Regions from separate parts of the Anaeromicrobium sediminis genome, predicted to be linked through region 2. Evidence: riboswitches for the same ligand, from Rfam matches in the RefSeq annotation. Region 2 holds a riboswitch; the other holds the start of a gene.
The links. A riboswitch is a leader RNA that binds a small molecule or an ion and turns the genes downstream of it on or off. The one in region 2 is predicted to bind molybdenum cofactor.
Positions count from the first base shown of each region.

Region 1 (8,434 bases), on a different contig from region 2:
CTCTGGCTAAAATATAGGCACTAGGAATACCTAATATAATTATTATAATAAGAGAAATACTAGTGCTTTTAAAACTCACTTTTATAGCATCTATTACTAAGGGATTATTCACTTCCTGTATTCCCCTTTTAATATAGGTAACAAATAGTATTAAAATAGGACTAAGTATGAAAGTAATAGTTATTAAAAAACATAGAATCAATAGTATTTTTATTAATTTACTTTTCATGAATGAAATTTCCACTTTTACCACCAGTCTTCTTATATAGATGAACATCACATATGGTCATTTTCTTATCTACTGCTTTACACATATCGTATATGGTAAGGGCCGCTGCTGATACGGCTGTTAGTGCCTCCATTTCAACGCCTGTTTTACCAGTAGTTTTAACTATACCTATAACTTCTATGGCATTTTCTTCTTCAATTATACTAAAGTCAACTTGACTTTTAGTTATCATAAGAGGATGACACATGGGAATAATGTTATGAGTTTGCTTTGCAGCCATTATTCCAGCTACTCTAGCCACACCTAATACATCACCCTTTCCCATTTCTCCATTTTTGATTAGATTTAGTGTTTCTTTTTTCATAATAACTTTTCCCTTTGCAGTAGCTTCTCGTGAAGTATCTTCCTTTTCACTCACATCTACCATTATGGCTTTTCCTTCTTTATCAAAATGAGTCAACTTATTTTCCACCTTAAATCCCTCTTTCTATAATAAGATTATTTCCACTTTTTCTCCCTTTTTAAGACCCTTTGTTCCTGCTGGTATATCTATTAGACAATTACAATTTAAGGATGAACTTAAAACTCCTGATGATTGAGTTCCATTACTTAAATCTACTAAAGTTTTTTCTTTGGTCTCTGTACATATGCCCCTTAGAAATCTTCTTCTTATACTCTCTTTATTGAATTCATCATTAAAGTAAGCTGTTTTTCTATTTAAAGATATGTTATTAATATTAGTAAGCTTACTTATATAATCCCTAACTAGTACTTCAAAGGTAATACTAGCAGCTGCTGGATTTCCTGATAAACTTATTATAAGCTTTTTGTCTAATTCACTACATAACACGTGAGTACCAGGTTTTATATCTATTTTCCAAAATAAAATATTTGCTCCCATTTTTTCTAAGACTATTTTAATTAAGTCCTTTTTTCCAACAGATGCTCCACCAGTAGTAATTAGTAAATCTACCTTATCTAATGAGTTTTTAATTTCTCTTTCTATTTCTTCCTGGCAATCTTTCCCTATATTTAATATTATAGGTTCTGTATATAATTCCTTTAATCTCATGGATAAAGTATATAAATTGCTATTATATATTTTACCTGTACTTAAACTTTGTCCTACTTCTATTAGTTCGTCTCCTGTAGTTAAAAGTCCTACTTTAGGCCTTTTATACACTTTTACTTTATCTATTCCAAGGCTAGCTAATACACCTATTTTTATATGATTTAAAAATGAACCCTTTTTAATAATTAAAGTTCCCTTTTTAATATCTTCACCTTCATAACAATAGTTATCAAAGGCCTTTAATTCTTTATATATATTAGCAAGGGACTCTCCTTCATCCGTATCCTCTTGTCTAATGACACAATCAGCCCCTTCTGGTATGGGCGCTCCTGTCATTATTCTTACAGCTTCACCCTTTTTTACAACCTTTTGTGTATATTCTCCCGCAAATATCTCATCTATTACTTTTAAAGTTACAGGACTTTCAATAGTAGCGCCTTTAGAATCTTCTCCTTGTAGAGCATATCCATCAAGGGGGGATCTATGAAAAGGCGGCTGATTTATTGGTGCATATATATCCTCTGCTAATACCCTTTCATGGGAATCTATTAAGTTTATTACTTCTTCGTCCAATGTTTTTATATACTCACTTATAATAGATTGGCCTTCTTCTAACTTAATCATTTGTAACACTTAAACTACCACCCCTTACCAAAGCTACATGCAGGATAAGTACATACGTCACATTCAAGACATAAACCACCGTGGCCATATGCAGCTAAATCTTCCTTTTTAATTCTTTCTCCTATTAAGACTCTAGGTAATACTAAATCAAATACAGTAGTTTTAGCATACATGACACATCCTGGTAATCCTAAAATAGGAGTATCTCCCTTGTATGATATTAAAAACATTGCTCCTGGAAGTACTGGTGCTCCATAAGATATGATTTCTCCCCCTACTTTCTTAATTCCCGTAGGTGTAGTATCATCAGGATCTACAGACATACCACCTGTACAAACGATCATATCTGCTCCCTTATCCATAAGTTCTTCTATATTTTTAGCTATAACATCACTATCATCATTTACTATCCTTTGTTCTATAACTTCTGAACCGTAAGATTCTATTTTTTCCTTTATAACAGGACCAAATTTATCTTCAATTCTTCCATAATAAACTTCATTTCCTGTAGTAACTACTCCCACCTTTAACTTTTTATAAGGCACTACTTCTATAAAAGTATTTTTAGCAATACTTTCTGCTTCTATTATTTTTTTCTCATCTATAACTAGAGGAATCACCCTCGTACCTGCTAGCTTATCTCCTTTTTTCACAGGAGTATTATTATGTCTTGTTGCTAACATTATTTCTTCTAATTTGTTAACTTCATATAACATATTAGTATCTATTTTAAGTAAACCATCATATTTAGCTATAAAATTTATTTTTCCCTCTTTTACTTCACTAAAATCAATACCTGCACCTGCACTCATTTTAGATAATCTCTGTGCAGCATCATCTTCGTGAAGATATCCTTCTTTATTTTCCCACACATATAAGTTGTCCTTACCTAGGGATAATAACACAGGAATATCCTCTTCCCTCACCACATGTCCCTTTTTAAAAGCTCTGTCTTTTATTTTCCCTGGTATAATTTGAGTTATGTCATGACATAATACATGTCCCACTGCTTCATGAACAGAAATCTTTTTCATAATCTTCCCCTCCATTTAGGTTCTATTTTAAGTATATTTTATTATTATGGCTATTTCTTAAACTGATAAATAAATTTGCCTCTACCTACTTATCATAAGTAGTTTTCCATATAAATATAAAAATCCCTTATTGGCAAAAAGACAATAAGGGCATACTAAATAAGACCTTATTCTCCTTTCCAAAGAAGTAGGAGGCCTATTCGTTTCCAAATAAACCCTGTGAACTCTAGGTTCAGGCCATATTTCCATAGTTATATCCTTAGGAATATATGGCTCGGAGAACATATTTATTTATCGTTTAGTTTATATACACAATTGAATATTACTTGTCCATATAATATATTAATATTTTTCCTAATTTATTCCTTTCCTAATACTAGCACTCAGATTTTTTTCAGTCAACTAATATAATTATACTCATAAATAGTCTAAAAAAGGTAAATAAAATTTTCAAATTAAAACTTTTCCATTATATGTTTACTAAAATCCTAAAAAAATATAAAATAAAACCATTAAAATAGAAAGGAGCGATTTAATGTTTAGTGTAGGTATAATAACATGCAGTGATAAGGGCGCTGCTGGTGAAAGGGAAGATTTAAGCGGCAAAGTTATTAGGGAAATTGTAGAAGCAAAGGGATATGAAGTTAAGAAATACATAGTTTTACCTGATGAATTAGACAAGTTATCAAATGAAATGATACATATGAGTGATGATTTAAACTTAAATTTAATATTAACCACTGGTGGTACTGGTTTTAGTCAAAGGGATATTACTCCTGAAGCTACAGAGACAGTTATCACAAGAAAAACTCCTGGTATTAGCGAGGCAATTAGATATTATAGTTTATCCATAACAAAGAGAGCTATGTTATCTCGTGCCACCTCAGGTATTAGAAACAACACTTTAATAATAAACTTACCTGGAAGTCCTAAGGCTGTAAAAGAATCTTTAGAATACATTATAGATTCTATTCATCATGGCATAGAAATACTCCTTGGAAAAACTGGTGAATGTGCTAGAAAGTAAGTAAAAAAATTATACTCTATGCTTTTGAATACTTTCCTTTTGTTTAATTTTGATTTTTTTGTGTAATATGGTAATAAATTATTTAATAATTTCACTAACAAAATAAGATTAATGGGGTTTTTTCATGGTAAATATAAAAAAAATATTTAGTCACATTATCGGTAATATATACATACCTAAATACATATTACATATTAATGATCCAATATTATTACACATTTCAGATACTCCTACTATCCTCTATGGACCTATTAAAAGATTAATCCATGAGATCAATCCAACTTATATAGTTCATACAGGTGATTTGGTAGACAATATTAAATTAGAAATTTATCCATCTAAAATAGCTTCCTATTCTTCTTCTCTTCCTAAATTGATTAACATACTAGAATCATCCAAAGCTTTGGAAGTTTATATAGGGTTAGGAAATCACGATAAAAAAGAAGTTGTACAAAATCTTTGTAATAGGTCAATCTTAATAGATTCTTGTTCTAAAGTTAATATACGAGGTATTAGTATGAATATAGGCCATTTTCCTAAGAGGGTGGCTTTAAATCCAACAACTTTTAATTTATTTGGTCACAGTGTAGAAATAAAAACTCATGAAAAAAATGGTCATATATTTTTAAATGGTATAACGGGAATAAATATTATCAATTTAAACACTCTAGACGTTCACATTTTATCCTATCCATACGGAACTGATGACATTAGAATGAGGAGGTCTAGAATAGGTTTTTAAGGGGGGACATATATGCTTTCAATAGTTAGAAGTGGTCCAAAGACATTAGTAATTGAAACTAATAATTTAAAGAAACTTTCTCACTTTCTAAAGGATGATTTAAGAGGAGTTCCATACGATAGGGATACGGCGTCCACACTAGCTGACGATAACTCTTCTATCGCATTTTTAACCACTAAAATGAAGGATGTTGTTACAGTAGCTGATGTAGATTATATATTATTAATTCCTAAAGATATTGAAAAGGTCCTAAGTACCATCATCAGCCATAATAAGAGTCATCTCATTGCAAGTTTAAGAATTGCTCCTAAAATAATAATGATGAAATATTTAGGAGATGTGGAGAAAACTATAGAAAGTATTTCTAATGACTACAAGGGAATCATTGGAACTTTTGATGAAATTATGGAAGCCCATACTAATGGAGTAGTTATTTCCTTTACAAAGGAAAACTTATCTAGTCCTGTTAGTTTATCTAATATATATGACAAAGCCGTATATGTTAAGGGAAACTTTAATCATATATTAAAGAGCCTACATAAAAAGTCCTTAAAATATTTAAATATTGGAATGGGGAATAAGGATTGGTATGAACTTACTATAAAAATATACGATTCTTATGGACAATATAAGTTACACTACGAAAGGCTTCTTCATATAATAGAAAATTTAGAATTAGGCTTAGTATTAGGAGAATCTTGGGGTACAGATGCAGCTACTATTTTTTATACTGTAGGTATATATCGAGTTAGGTTAGTAACCTTCTATCCACCAGAGTACATAAAAAAAATACTTCTTGGTTTAGAATATTTAGAAGATGGAAAACGTATAATAGACCTAGACCTATTCTATAAAAGAAAAAAAGTTCATTGGGATGAACTTAGAACTAAGGAAATTAAGAAAAAAACCGATTTGAGTAAAAAGTTTAGAGAAAAGATTTTAGATAAATTAAAGGAAAATGATAGGGATGTTTTATTCCAATACGAGAAGGAAATATTAAAAAATACTTATTAAAACTAAAAGACTTCTAGCTTAAAGCTAGAAGTCTTTATATATATTATAATCATATTTATATTAAGTCTTTTATTTTGCTCTGTTTAATACTAAGTTAAGAACAATTCCTGTTATAGCCGCTAAGCTTAAACCTTGGATTTTAACTGTTTCAGTTATTGTTATAGCTAGAGATACGCCAAACTGTTTTTCTATATACGCTCCACCTAATCCCATTATTATGATTGTTGCCATAATTATTATGTTTTTTCCGTTTAATTTTACTTCTTCATTCTTTATTGTCTTAACCCCTACTAGAGCAATCATACTGAATAATATTAAACTAATTCCTCCCATTACTGGAACTGGAATACTTCTTAAAAATCCACCTACTTTTGAAATGAATCCTAATGCCACTGCTAGTACCGCTGCTAATCTCAAGATTGATGGATCATAGTTTTTAGTTAAGGCCAATACTCCTGTGTTTTCTCCGTAAGTTGTGTTAGCTGGTCCACCAATGAACCCTGCAAATAATGTTGCAAGTCCATCTCCAAGTAATGTTCTATTAAGACCTGGGTCTTGAATAAAGTTTTCTCCTACTACTTGACCATTTGTAGTTATATCTCCTATATGTTCCATAAATACAGCTATTACTATAGGAGCTATTACTGATATGGCACCCATATGAAACTTAGGTAAAGTAAAATTAGGTATCATTATGAATTTAGAATCTAATATTAAGCTTGTATCCACAATTCCCATTCCTAAAGAAATTGCATATCCACATAATACTGCTATTAATATACTACATTGTTTTACTAGTCCCTTACCCTTAAATCTTATTAGTAAAGATATTCCTAGAGTTGTAGCTGCTATCATTAAATTGTTAGATGCCATAGAAAATGCTACAGGCACTAGGTTAAGTCCTATAACCATAATCATAGGTCCTACTACAACTGGAGGCAGAAAATACTTAATCTTCTCAACTCCAATTTTTCTTACAACAAAGGACATGATTACATATAATAATCCAGCAACGATTATTCCACCTTGTGCATAGGAAAGATCACCGCCAAACATTTCTCTTACTGTTATTATTCCTGAAATAAATGCAAAGGACGAACCTAAAAATACTGGTACTTTCCCTTTAGTGGTTAAATGAAATATTAAGGTTCCACAACCTGCTGCAACTAGTGCTACCGATGGATCTAGCCCTGTTAACATTGGTACTAGGACAGTTGCACCAAACATGGCTATTAAATGTTGTAATGCTAGTATTATTTTTTTCAGGTCAATACTTGTCCCTTCTTTTTTTATTGCCTTTGACATTCTTAAAGTATTTTCTGACATAAAAAAACCTCCCTTTTTTAGTTACCTTTAAAAAGGAGAATTCCCATTCTCCCCTTTTCAGCCTCACAGGACTGAATTAAAAGGCTAGATTCAATTTTCTAATTTCCTTTAAAATATTATTCCTTAAAATTTTATATAAAAAAAACTTCTTGGACTGCAAGAAGTTTATAGCATAAAAAAGCATAGAAAGATTCTATGTTCTACCATATAACTCTTGCCAATCTCACAGGATTGATTTAAAGACTATTTCTAATTTTGTATTATATCACTTATTTAAATTAAAAGCAATACTATAATAAAGACTTTTGTGAAAAAAGATGTTATAATATATAAAGTATTGTAGAATAAAGAATTAAATTTTTAGTTAATTCTTATCCTACCAATGAAATTTTCATATTTCAATTATAATACAGACTTAATTTTCAAGGGAGAGTTTTTTATGAACAATACAAATGAAATGGTAAAATACGTAAAGTTAAATGATGACAAGAAAATAGAAATATGTGTAGATGAATCTTTCACACTATTTTTACAAGACCCTAGCATTGTGGCTATGATTGAGCAAAGTTGTAAATCTTTATTGGAAAATAAATTTATAAATTTGCATATAAATGGTAATACTTCATTTATTACAGTTGAATCAGGAACTGAACAAGCCTCTTTAGAATTAGTTAATAATGAGTTAATCCAAGGAATTCAAATGGCCATGGCCTTTTTATCACAAATGGGAACTGATAGCTTAGCATAATATGCTAAGCTTTATCCATATTACGAATAAAATTAACATATTCATATACATATGCTATAATGAGGTGTAAGTGTGCCATATTTTAATATGGATTTATAAAACTTCATATTATTAATAAAGTTTAACAGGGATCTTTACAAGGTTGCGCTTCTTATTTAGGAGGGATTTAATGTCTGATAATAACAACAACGCAGAAAAAAGGCGTTCTAATAAAAAGAAAGGTACCAAAAAGAAAAAGCTTAGCTTTTTTAGGCTATTTATAATAATTACCTTATTATGCGCTTTTATAGGAACTGGAATAGTTGGCGGAATGGTTTATGCCGTTATCAAGTCTAGCCCAGAAGTTGACTTTTCCCAGATGGGAACACTACTAAACGAGAATTCATTCATATTAGATGATAATGGTGAGTTAGTAGAAAAGGTGAAAAGTGACAGCTTAAGAACAATAGTAAAATACGATAAGATTCCTGAAAATGTTATAAATGCTTTTTTGGCCATAGAAGATAGATCATTCTTTGACCATAGGGGTATTAATCCAAAGAGAATTGTAGGTGCTTTCGTAGAAAATGTAAAAGCTGGTGCTGCTGTTCAAGGTGGTAGTACTATAACCCAACAATT
Region 1 is NZ_NIBG01000031.1:18,768-27,201, forward strand. Features, by position in the region: gene CCE28_RS20275 (ABC transporter permease) at 1-229, opposite strand, end outside; gene moaC (cyclic pyranopterin monophosphate synthase MoaC) at 219-701, opposite strand; gene CCE28_RS20285 (molybdopterin molybdotransferase MoeA) at 717-1,925, opposite strand; gene CCE28_RS20290 (molybdopterin-binding protein) at 1,940-2,959, opposite strand; molybdenum cofactor riboswitch at 3,116-3,251, opposite strand; gene CCE28_RS20295 (MogA/MoaB family molybdenum cofactor biosynthesis protein) at 3,495-3,986, shown strand; gene CCE28_RS20300 (metallophosphoesterase) at 4,111-4,728, shown strand; gene CCE28_RS20305 (hypothetical protein) at 4,741-5,742, shown strand; gene CCE28_RS20310 (uracil-xanthine permease family protein) at 5,812-7,068, opposite strand; gene CCE28_RS20315 (hypothetical protein) at 7,508-7,816, shown strand; gene CCE28_RS20320 (penicillin-binding protein 1A) at 7,986-8,434, shown strand, end outside.
Region 1: it holds a riboswitch for molybdenum cofactor, as region 2 does, so the genes downstream of both, CCE28_RS20290 (molybdopterin-binding protein) here and CCE28_RS07955 (substrate-binding domain-containing protein) in region 2, are expected to answer to the same signal.

Region 2 (8,434 bases):
CTAACATAAGTCATACCTTTTAGATTTTCAGAAGAGATGGGAGAACTTTCATAAAGTATTATGCCTTCAGTAGGTTTTTCTAAAGAAGCAATGATTTTTAATAGAGTGCTCTTTCCAGCGCCATTTGGGCCTACTATGCCGTATATTTTATTTTTTTCAAAGGTTAAATTACCTATATCTAGAACTTTTTTATTATTATAGATTTTATATAAGTTTTCCATAGTTATATTCATTATCTATCACCTGTCATATTGTATAAAATAGAGTTAGTAAAAAAGGATATGGAAAGAAGTACTAGTCCCATGGCTATGGACATGGAATAATTACCCATACTGTTATTCATAGCTATAAAACTAGTCATAACCCTAGTATGATTTTTTATATTTCCTCCTACTATCATTACTGCCCCAACTTCCGATATGGCCCTTCCAAAACCTGTTACTATACTCACAAGTATGGTCTTTTTCATTTCTCTAAAAAGAAGAATCAATGTGTCTAGGGGAGTACCACCTAGGGTTTTGCATACTTCTAGTATTGCAGGACCCCTTTCTTTAGTACTATTAAATACTATACCTATAATAATAGGAGTGACTAATAAAGTTTGAGCACTAATCATAGCAGTGGATGTAAAAAGAAGTTCATATTCACCTAAAGGACCTCTCCTTGAAATTAATATGGCAACTAAAAGACCTACTACAACGGGAGGTAGGGACATACACGTATATATGATTCTTGTGATTGTTTTTTTAAATCTGAAATTTTTAAGACCCATATAAAAACCAGCAGGAATACCAATTAAAGCTGATATTATTGTGGATGAGATAGATACATATATGGACAATAAAATTATTGAATATATTTCTGTGTTTAAGGATAAAAGAAGATTTATAGCTTCTTTAAATCCATCTAATATGTATGACATAGGTTCCTCCTTTTATAGGTGGTAATAGGACGATTATTAAATAATCGTCCTATAGTTTAATTAATTATTTAGCATTTGGAATAAATAGTGGTTGTCCAAACTTTTCTTTACCAAATTCTCCGATTAATTTTTGAGTTTCTTCACTTAAAATCCATTTAACGAATTCATCAGCACCAGCCTTATTTATTTTCTCATTTTTATCTGGATTTACTGGAATTACACCATATTGATTAAATAACTTAGAATCACCTTCTACTAATATCTCTAAATCTAATTTGTCCTTCATAGATAGATATGTAGCCCTGTCACTCATAGTGTATCCTTGAAGTTCGTTTGTCATTTGGATTACATCTCCCATACCCTTACCAGCAGATACATACCAATCACCACTCGGTTCCACACTAGCTTCAGTCCAGAATTTTTTTTCTTTTTTATGAGTACCAGAGTCATCTCCCCTAGATACGAATTTAGATTCAGAATCCATAATATTTTTTAGAGCACCTATAACATCATTAGGACATTTTTCCTTTAACTTTGCAGGATCGTCTTTAGGCCCAATTATGATAAAATCGTTGTACATAACATCACTTCTATTTACTCCATGACCTTCACTAACAAATTTTTCTTCAGAACTTTTAGCATGAACTAAAAGCACATCAGCTTCTCCATCTCTACCCATTTGAAGTGCTTTTCCTGTACCTACAGCTACTACTTTCACATCTATTCCAGCTTTTTCTGTAAAATCTGGAAGTATGTTATCAAGTAGTCCACTATTTTCTGTACTAGTAGTAGTTGCCAATATTATGGAAGCTTTTTCTTCTACAGGAGCTGGTGCGCTAGTTTCTTGGGAAGCAGGTTCCTCCTTTTTTCCACAGCCTGTTAACATTGTAAAGATTAAAAAAATACATAGTGTTAAAGATAAGATTTTTTTTACGTTCATGATTATCCCCCTCGTAAATTAGTAACTTAAAAAAATAATAATGCCAAATCCTTTAAAAGGATTGGGCCAATAAAAAAACATTCCAAAATTAGAAAAGGAATGCTTAATTAAACATTATAGAGTTAATTTCCTTTCCAACCATGGGAGGCACAAGGATTTCTCTTTGTACCTATAGGTCAAAAATTCTTAGTCTGTACCTTAGAATTTTTGACTCGGAAAAATAAAATTTTTAGAATTTACTAAATTATAACACAATTATAATTTATTAACAATATTTGGATATGACCTGGATTTAATTAGGATATACATACAAAAAATAAAGGAATATGTAGAAATTTAAAGAACTATAAAAGGTGCATGAAATAAGGGGGGATAATAAAGTGAGAGGAAGAAAATTAGTCCTGTGTTTAACTTTAATTATTATAATTTTTACATCAAACTTATTAATAGGAACTATATCTTATAAAGTAATGGAAGAAAGGGTGTATGGTTCTAGAATAGATGATATAAATGCTCTAGTTGAACAAGTGGCAAATAGGATAGATGATAAAATAGTAGAAAAGAAAAATTTATTAGAAAGTATAAGTAACAATGAGGATTTAATCTATTATATAGAAAATAAAGATAGAAATAATATAATAAATAGCCTAAGATCTTATAAAAAGATATATGAAGAAATAGAAGAATTATATTTGGGGAATGAAGATAAAGACATGTATCTATCTTCAGGAGATCCGTTACCAGAAGGTTATGATCCTACTGGTAGAGTTTGGTACAAGGGAGCCTTGGTAGAGAGAGATACTTTCTATGAGGATACTTATATAGATATTATAGGATCAAATATAATCCATACCATAAGTATACCAATGAAGACCAAGGGTACTAATATTATAGGTATGGATATAAAATTAAATAATATGGAAGATATATTAAGGCATATTCAAAATGGTGAAACCTCATATATGTTCTTAGTAGATGGAAATGGGAAAATATTAATTCATCCAAACAAAGAAGTTATAGGAAGAGATATTTTAAAAGAAGAATTTGCTCATGAAGTAATGGATTCTGATGCAGCAGTAGTATCCTATGTATTTAATGACGAAAATAAAATAGTTGTTTATAGAACGTTAAAATCAGGATTTAAATTAGTTTTCATGGCTAGGGAACAGGACCTTAGTAATGTAGATAAAGAAACTTTTATAATAATCATAGGATCTATAATACTAGTAACTATCTTGTTATGTACAATTCTCATTAAATTTTTATTTAAAGATAATAATGATTATGGAACATTTATTAATGATCATAAGGATGATAAATTAAAAGTGAAACTAGAAAAACTAAAAACTTATAGGTTAAATAATGCAATAACGGAAGAAGAGTACAATAGAAAAAGGGCAAGTATAATTGATGAATATGAAATTTAAAAAAAGGATGTGAATTTTCACATCCTTTTTTTATACAAAAGACCTATTAGCCCTTTAAAGTATGGTATGGGCGCTAGATTGGTGTGCTAGAGATCTCTTGTATATGTGGATATTTATTAGACGAATGAGCTAAGAAAAAGTTCCCTATTAATATGTTTTTTATAATTAGTTAATAAAAAATTAATATTTAGTTTCTTCTTATTTAATCCTTATAGATTAATATATAATAGACAGTTATATGTTAAAAAAATAAAGGCGGTGAAGGGGATTTGAGCAATAAAAATGAAATAAATGATAAAATAAATATTTTAGGTCAAATATCTAATTTTTTCGTTGAAAGGTATAGGGTAGTTTATTTAATATTAATAGGATTATTATTACTAGGGGGAACTGCCTACATAGGATTACCTAGAGAGAGAGCACCTGAAATTGAACTTCCCTACGTAAATATAATGACTACATATGTGGGAGCATCACCTAATGAGATAGAAAACCTCATTACAGATGAAATAGAAACTAAAATAAATGGATTGGAGGATATAAAAGAGATTACCTCCACATCACAAAATAGTGTGTCTAGTATAACTATAGAATATGAAATTGGAACAGATGTAGATAAGAAAATACAAGATATAAATAATGAAATATCAAAAATGAAAAGTGAATTACCAGAAGATAGTGATGATCCTATAGTTAGAAAATATGACATAGGAAAATCACCAATTATGAAATTAAATATAAGTGGAGATTATGATTTAGTTACTTTAAAAAATATAGCAGAAGATATTAAAGATGAAATAGAAAAGATAGATGGAATACAAGAAGTAGACTTAACAGGTGGACTTGATAGGGAAATACACATATATATTGATGAAGGTAAGTTAAAAACTTATAACCTTACTACTGGTGACATAAAAAATGCTATTTCAAGTTCTAATGTAGATTTTCCAGGTGGAGATATAGAGTTAGATGATACAAATTACAATATAAGAACTGTTGGTTCTTTTGAAGAAATAGAAGAAATAGAGAACACTGTCATAATGACTAAAGATAATGTACCAGTGAAATTAAAAGATGTGGCAGAGGTCAAGGATACTTTTGAAGATGTGGAGTCTTATGCTCAAATGTTTGAAAGAGGCATGTCTGATGAAAATGAGACTACTAATACCATAAAATTATCAGTCAAAAGGGAAGACGATGGAGATATAATTGGACCATGTAACGAGATTATAGCTTTAATTGAAGGTGGAAAAGGAATTTTATATCCATCAGATGTATTTGTAAGTGTGGCTAATAATCAGGCTGTTGATGTACAGGACTCATTAAATGATGTAGTATCTAATGCTGTTTCAGGATTATTAGTAGTAATCATAGTTTTATTCCTGTTCATAGGCCTTAGAGAGTCTATAATAGTATCCTTTGTAATTCCGTTATCCCTATTATGCAGTTTTATTCTTATGAAAAATACAGACATGACCTTTAATGGAGTATCTGTGCTGGCATTAATTTTAGCCTTAGGAATGCTTGTGGATAATGCCATAGTTATAATGGAGAATATAGATAGAATAAGGGATGAAGGATATGATGTAAAGACTGCTTCTAAAGTTGCTACAAACCAGGTGGCGCCAGCAGTAATGGCATCTACCTTAACTACCATGGCAGCTTTCTTACCTATGGCTATGATGGGGGGAATCATGGGACAGTTTATGAAGGTTATCCCCATAGTTGTAATGTTTTCCATAGGTTCATCATTTATAGTGTCCTTAGTAATTACTCCAGTACTTTGTTCTAAGTTATTAAGTAAATACAAGAAGGATGAAAAGAAAGTTAGTCCTAAGATAAAGAAATTAAATAATATATTAGCTGTAGTATTTGTGTTCATACTTTCCATGTATGCATTTAGTATAGATGGAAAAATTGCCATAATAACTGTAGTATTGGCAATTATATTTGCAGGGGCCATGTTTATAAAGCGATTTAAAATGAAAGAAAATACTTCCCATGAAGATATGGCTGTAATCAAGAAATATTCAAAATTCATGGACAGTGTATTAAGTTCTAAGAAAAAGAGAATTTTAGTATTAGCATGTGCATTTGGCGTATTTGTAGCCAGTTTATCAACTATCCCTATGGGATTATTAAAGATTAAGCTATTACCAGATACTGATAGTACTACATTTACTATAAAGATAGAAACACCTCCAGGATACCTTCTAGAGGAAACTGGGGAAGTAGTTAAAACCGTAGAAGATTTATTATATAAATACGAAGAAGTAGATAACTTTGTAAGTTCTTTAGGGAGTGATTCTAATAAAGCTGAAATAGATGTAAACTTAGTTGAATCAGATGAAAGAGAAAGAACTAGTAATGAAATTGCTGCACAAGTTAGGAATGAAATAATAGATATTCCAGGAGCTAAGATTACTATAGAAAAGCAACAAAATGGCCCGCCTACTGGTAAGCCTATTAGTATTGAATTAAGAGGGGATGACCTAGATAGCATTGAAAAAGTGGCAAGTGATTTTAAGAACATTGTAGAGAATATAAAAGGCACCCAAGAAGTATTTACTACTCTTGAAGGAGGTAGACCCGAGCTTCAAATAGAGGTTAATAAGGAGAAGGCTGCCACATTAGGATTGAGTGTAACAGATGTATCTATGCAGATAAGAAATACAATTCAAGGGATAAAGGTATCTGAGCTTAAACAAAACAATGAAGAGACAGATATACTGATAAAAAATTATAAGGATGAATTTAAAACTTTAAGAGATTTAGAAAAGATATATATAACTTCAAATAAGGGTGAAAAAGTACCATTTACTACAGTTGCAAGTATAAAAGAAGACATAGGTTTATCTAAGATAGAACATGATGATTTAGATAGAATAGTAACAGTAGAGGGTGAAGTAGAAGGAATAACTTCAGGAGAAGTTATAAGACAATTTAAAAAAGAAATAACTGATTATCCTCTTCCAAAGGGTGTAACCGTATCTTATGGTGGAGAAACACAGGAGACACAAGAATCCTTTACAGAATTAGCCATAGACTTAGTGATAGCTGTATTACTAGTATTTATCATACTAGCAGTACAATTTAACTCCCTATCTCAACCATTAGTAATATTAGCATCTGTACCATTAGCTGTAATAGGAGTAATGATGGGGCTTATAATAACTAACAATAACTTTGGTATGTATGGATTTATGGGATTAGTATCCCTTGTAGGTATAGCAGTTAATGATGCTATAGTACTGGTTGATTACACTAACTATTTAAGAAATAGTGGACACAGCCTAGTAGATGCTATTAGGGAAGCAGGAAAGACTAGATTTATGCCAGTATTTGCAACGTCAATAACTACTATAGGTGGAATATTACCCCTAGCTATAAAGAATGCTGAATATGGAGAAATGGGTTATGCCTTAATATTTGGATTAGTTGCGTCTACTGTATTGACTTTAGTAATAATTCCAATAGTGTATTCTTTATTAGAGGAATTTAAACTATATAGGTCAAATAAGAAAAAGGGGAGAGTAGAAAATGAAGAAGCTTAAGATGTGTGCAATGATCGCATTAACTATAGGATTAGTATTTAGTGTCACAGGTTGTGGAAAAAAAGAAGCAGCGGCACAGGTTGCTCAGAAGAAAGTTGTACCAGTGGAAGTAATGGAATTAGGAACGTCTACAGTTACAGAAGAATATAATTCCTTTGGAAAGACATTTGCCTTAGAAGAAACTACTGTGGCAGCTAAGACTAAAGGTGAAATAAAGAATATAAACTTTAATGTGGGAGACAAAGTAAGCAAAGGAAGTGTTTTATATACTGTAGATAGTGATACTATTGTAAATAATTATGATATGAAAATAAGCTCTTTGGAAAAAAACATTAAAGATTTAGAGCTAAAGTATAATGATACCCTTAGAACTTACAATAACACTAAGATGTTATATGAAAATAAAGCAGCGTCAAAAAATGATTTAGATAATGCAGAATCTAGTTTTAATCAAATTAAATTAAGCTTAGATCAGTCTAGAAGAGATTTAGAATTAAATAAAAGGGACAGAGAGCTATCCGTTGGAAATACCATAGTTAAAAGTCCTATAAATGGTATTGTGGCTGAGAAGAATGTGGAAGTTGGAGAAATGGCAGGCAATGCTGACTTTAAAATAGTGAACTTAAATAGGATAACTATTAAAGTTAATGTGGCAGAAAATGTAGTAAACAGAATTAATGAGGGAGACAATGTGGACGTATATATAGAATCGTTAAATGAAAACTATAATGGAACAATAACTTCCATAAGTCCTATAGGAACGGGAAATAACTCCACATATCCTGTGGAAATAGAAGTTGTAAATGAAGGATCTAAAATAAGAACGGGAATGTTTGCAAAAGCTAATTTTAATATAGCAAATCTTCAGGACCAAATTCAAGTACCTAAGAAATCAATCTTAAAAGCTCAGGATGAAGATTATGTATATATAGTAGATGCGGAAACTAATATGCCTAAAAAAACAGTTGTGGAGACAGGAATAGTAAACAACGGATTAGTCCAAGTTAAAAATGGATTAAAGGCAGGAGATAAATTAGTTGTAAAAGGTCAAGAATATGTGGATGAAAAAAGTGAAGTTAAAATAGTAAACTAATTGGAGGAAACTATGTCTATAAGAACTAGGCTTATACTCTCATACATAGGGATGATTCTCATCCCTATGATTCTCATTTATCTTTTTTATGGTATGTTAGGTAGTTTAGTATTTAATGATGAATTAAATTATTATGAAAAGGCAAATCCAGTTAAATTGATGGGAAGAAGTGTATATAAGGGTGAGAAAATTTTAAGGAAACTAAATATAGATTATATTAATAATAAGGAAAAACTAAAGGATATAAATTATTTAAAATCCTTTGATAAGGAACTAGATGAAGTATTTTTAGGTATGGTTGTAAAGGAGAATGGAGAAACAAAATATGTTTCAGATATATTAAATGAAGAGAGAATACTAACTAACATACCTGACTTTGGTGAAAATGCAGATATGCAATATGACACTATTGAAAAACATGGATTTGTAGTAGGAGCCCAAAGGGATTTCATAATAGATGATTCTAATATGAGTATTTATCTTATAGCTGACGTATTA
Region 2 is NZ_NIBG01000005.1:127,216-135,649, forward strand. Features, by position in the region: gene CCE28_RS07945 (ABC transporter ATP-binding protein) at 1-233, opposite strand, end outside; gene CCE28_RS07950 (ABC transporter permease) at 233-922, opposite strand; gene CCE28_RS07955 (substrate-binding domain-containing protein) at 987-1,862, opposite strand; molybdenum cofactor riboswitch at 1,974-2,092, opposite strand; gene CCE28_RS07960 (cache domain-containing protein) at 2,243-3,289, shown strand; gene CCE28_RS07965 (efflux RND transporter permease subunit) at 3,559-6,843, shown strand; gene CCE28_RS07970 (efflux RND transporter periplasmic adaptor subunit) at 6,830-7,936, shown strand; gene CCE28_RS07975 (sensor histidine kinase) at 7,949-8,434, shown strand, end outside.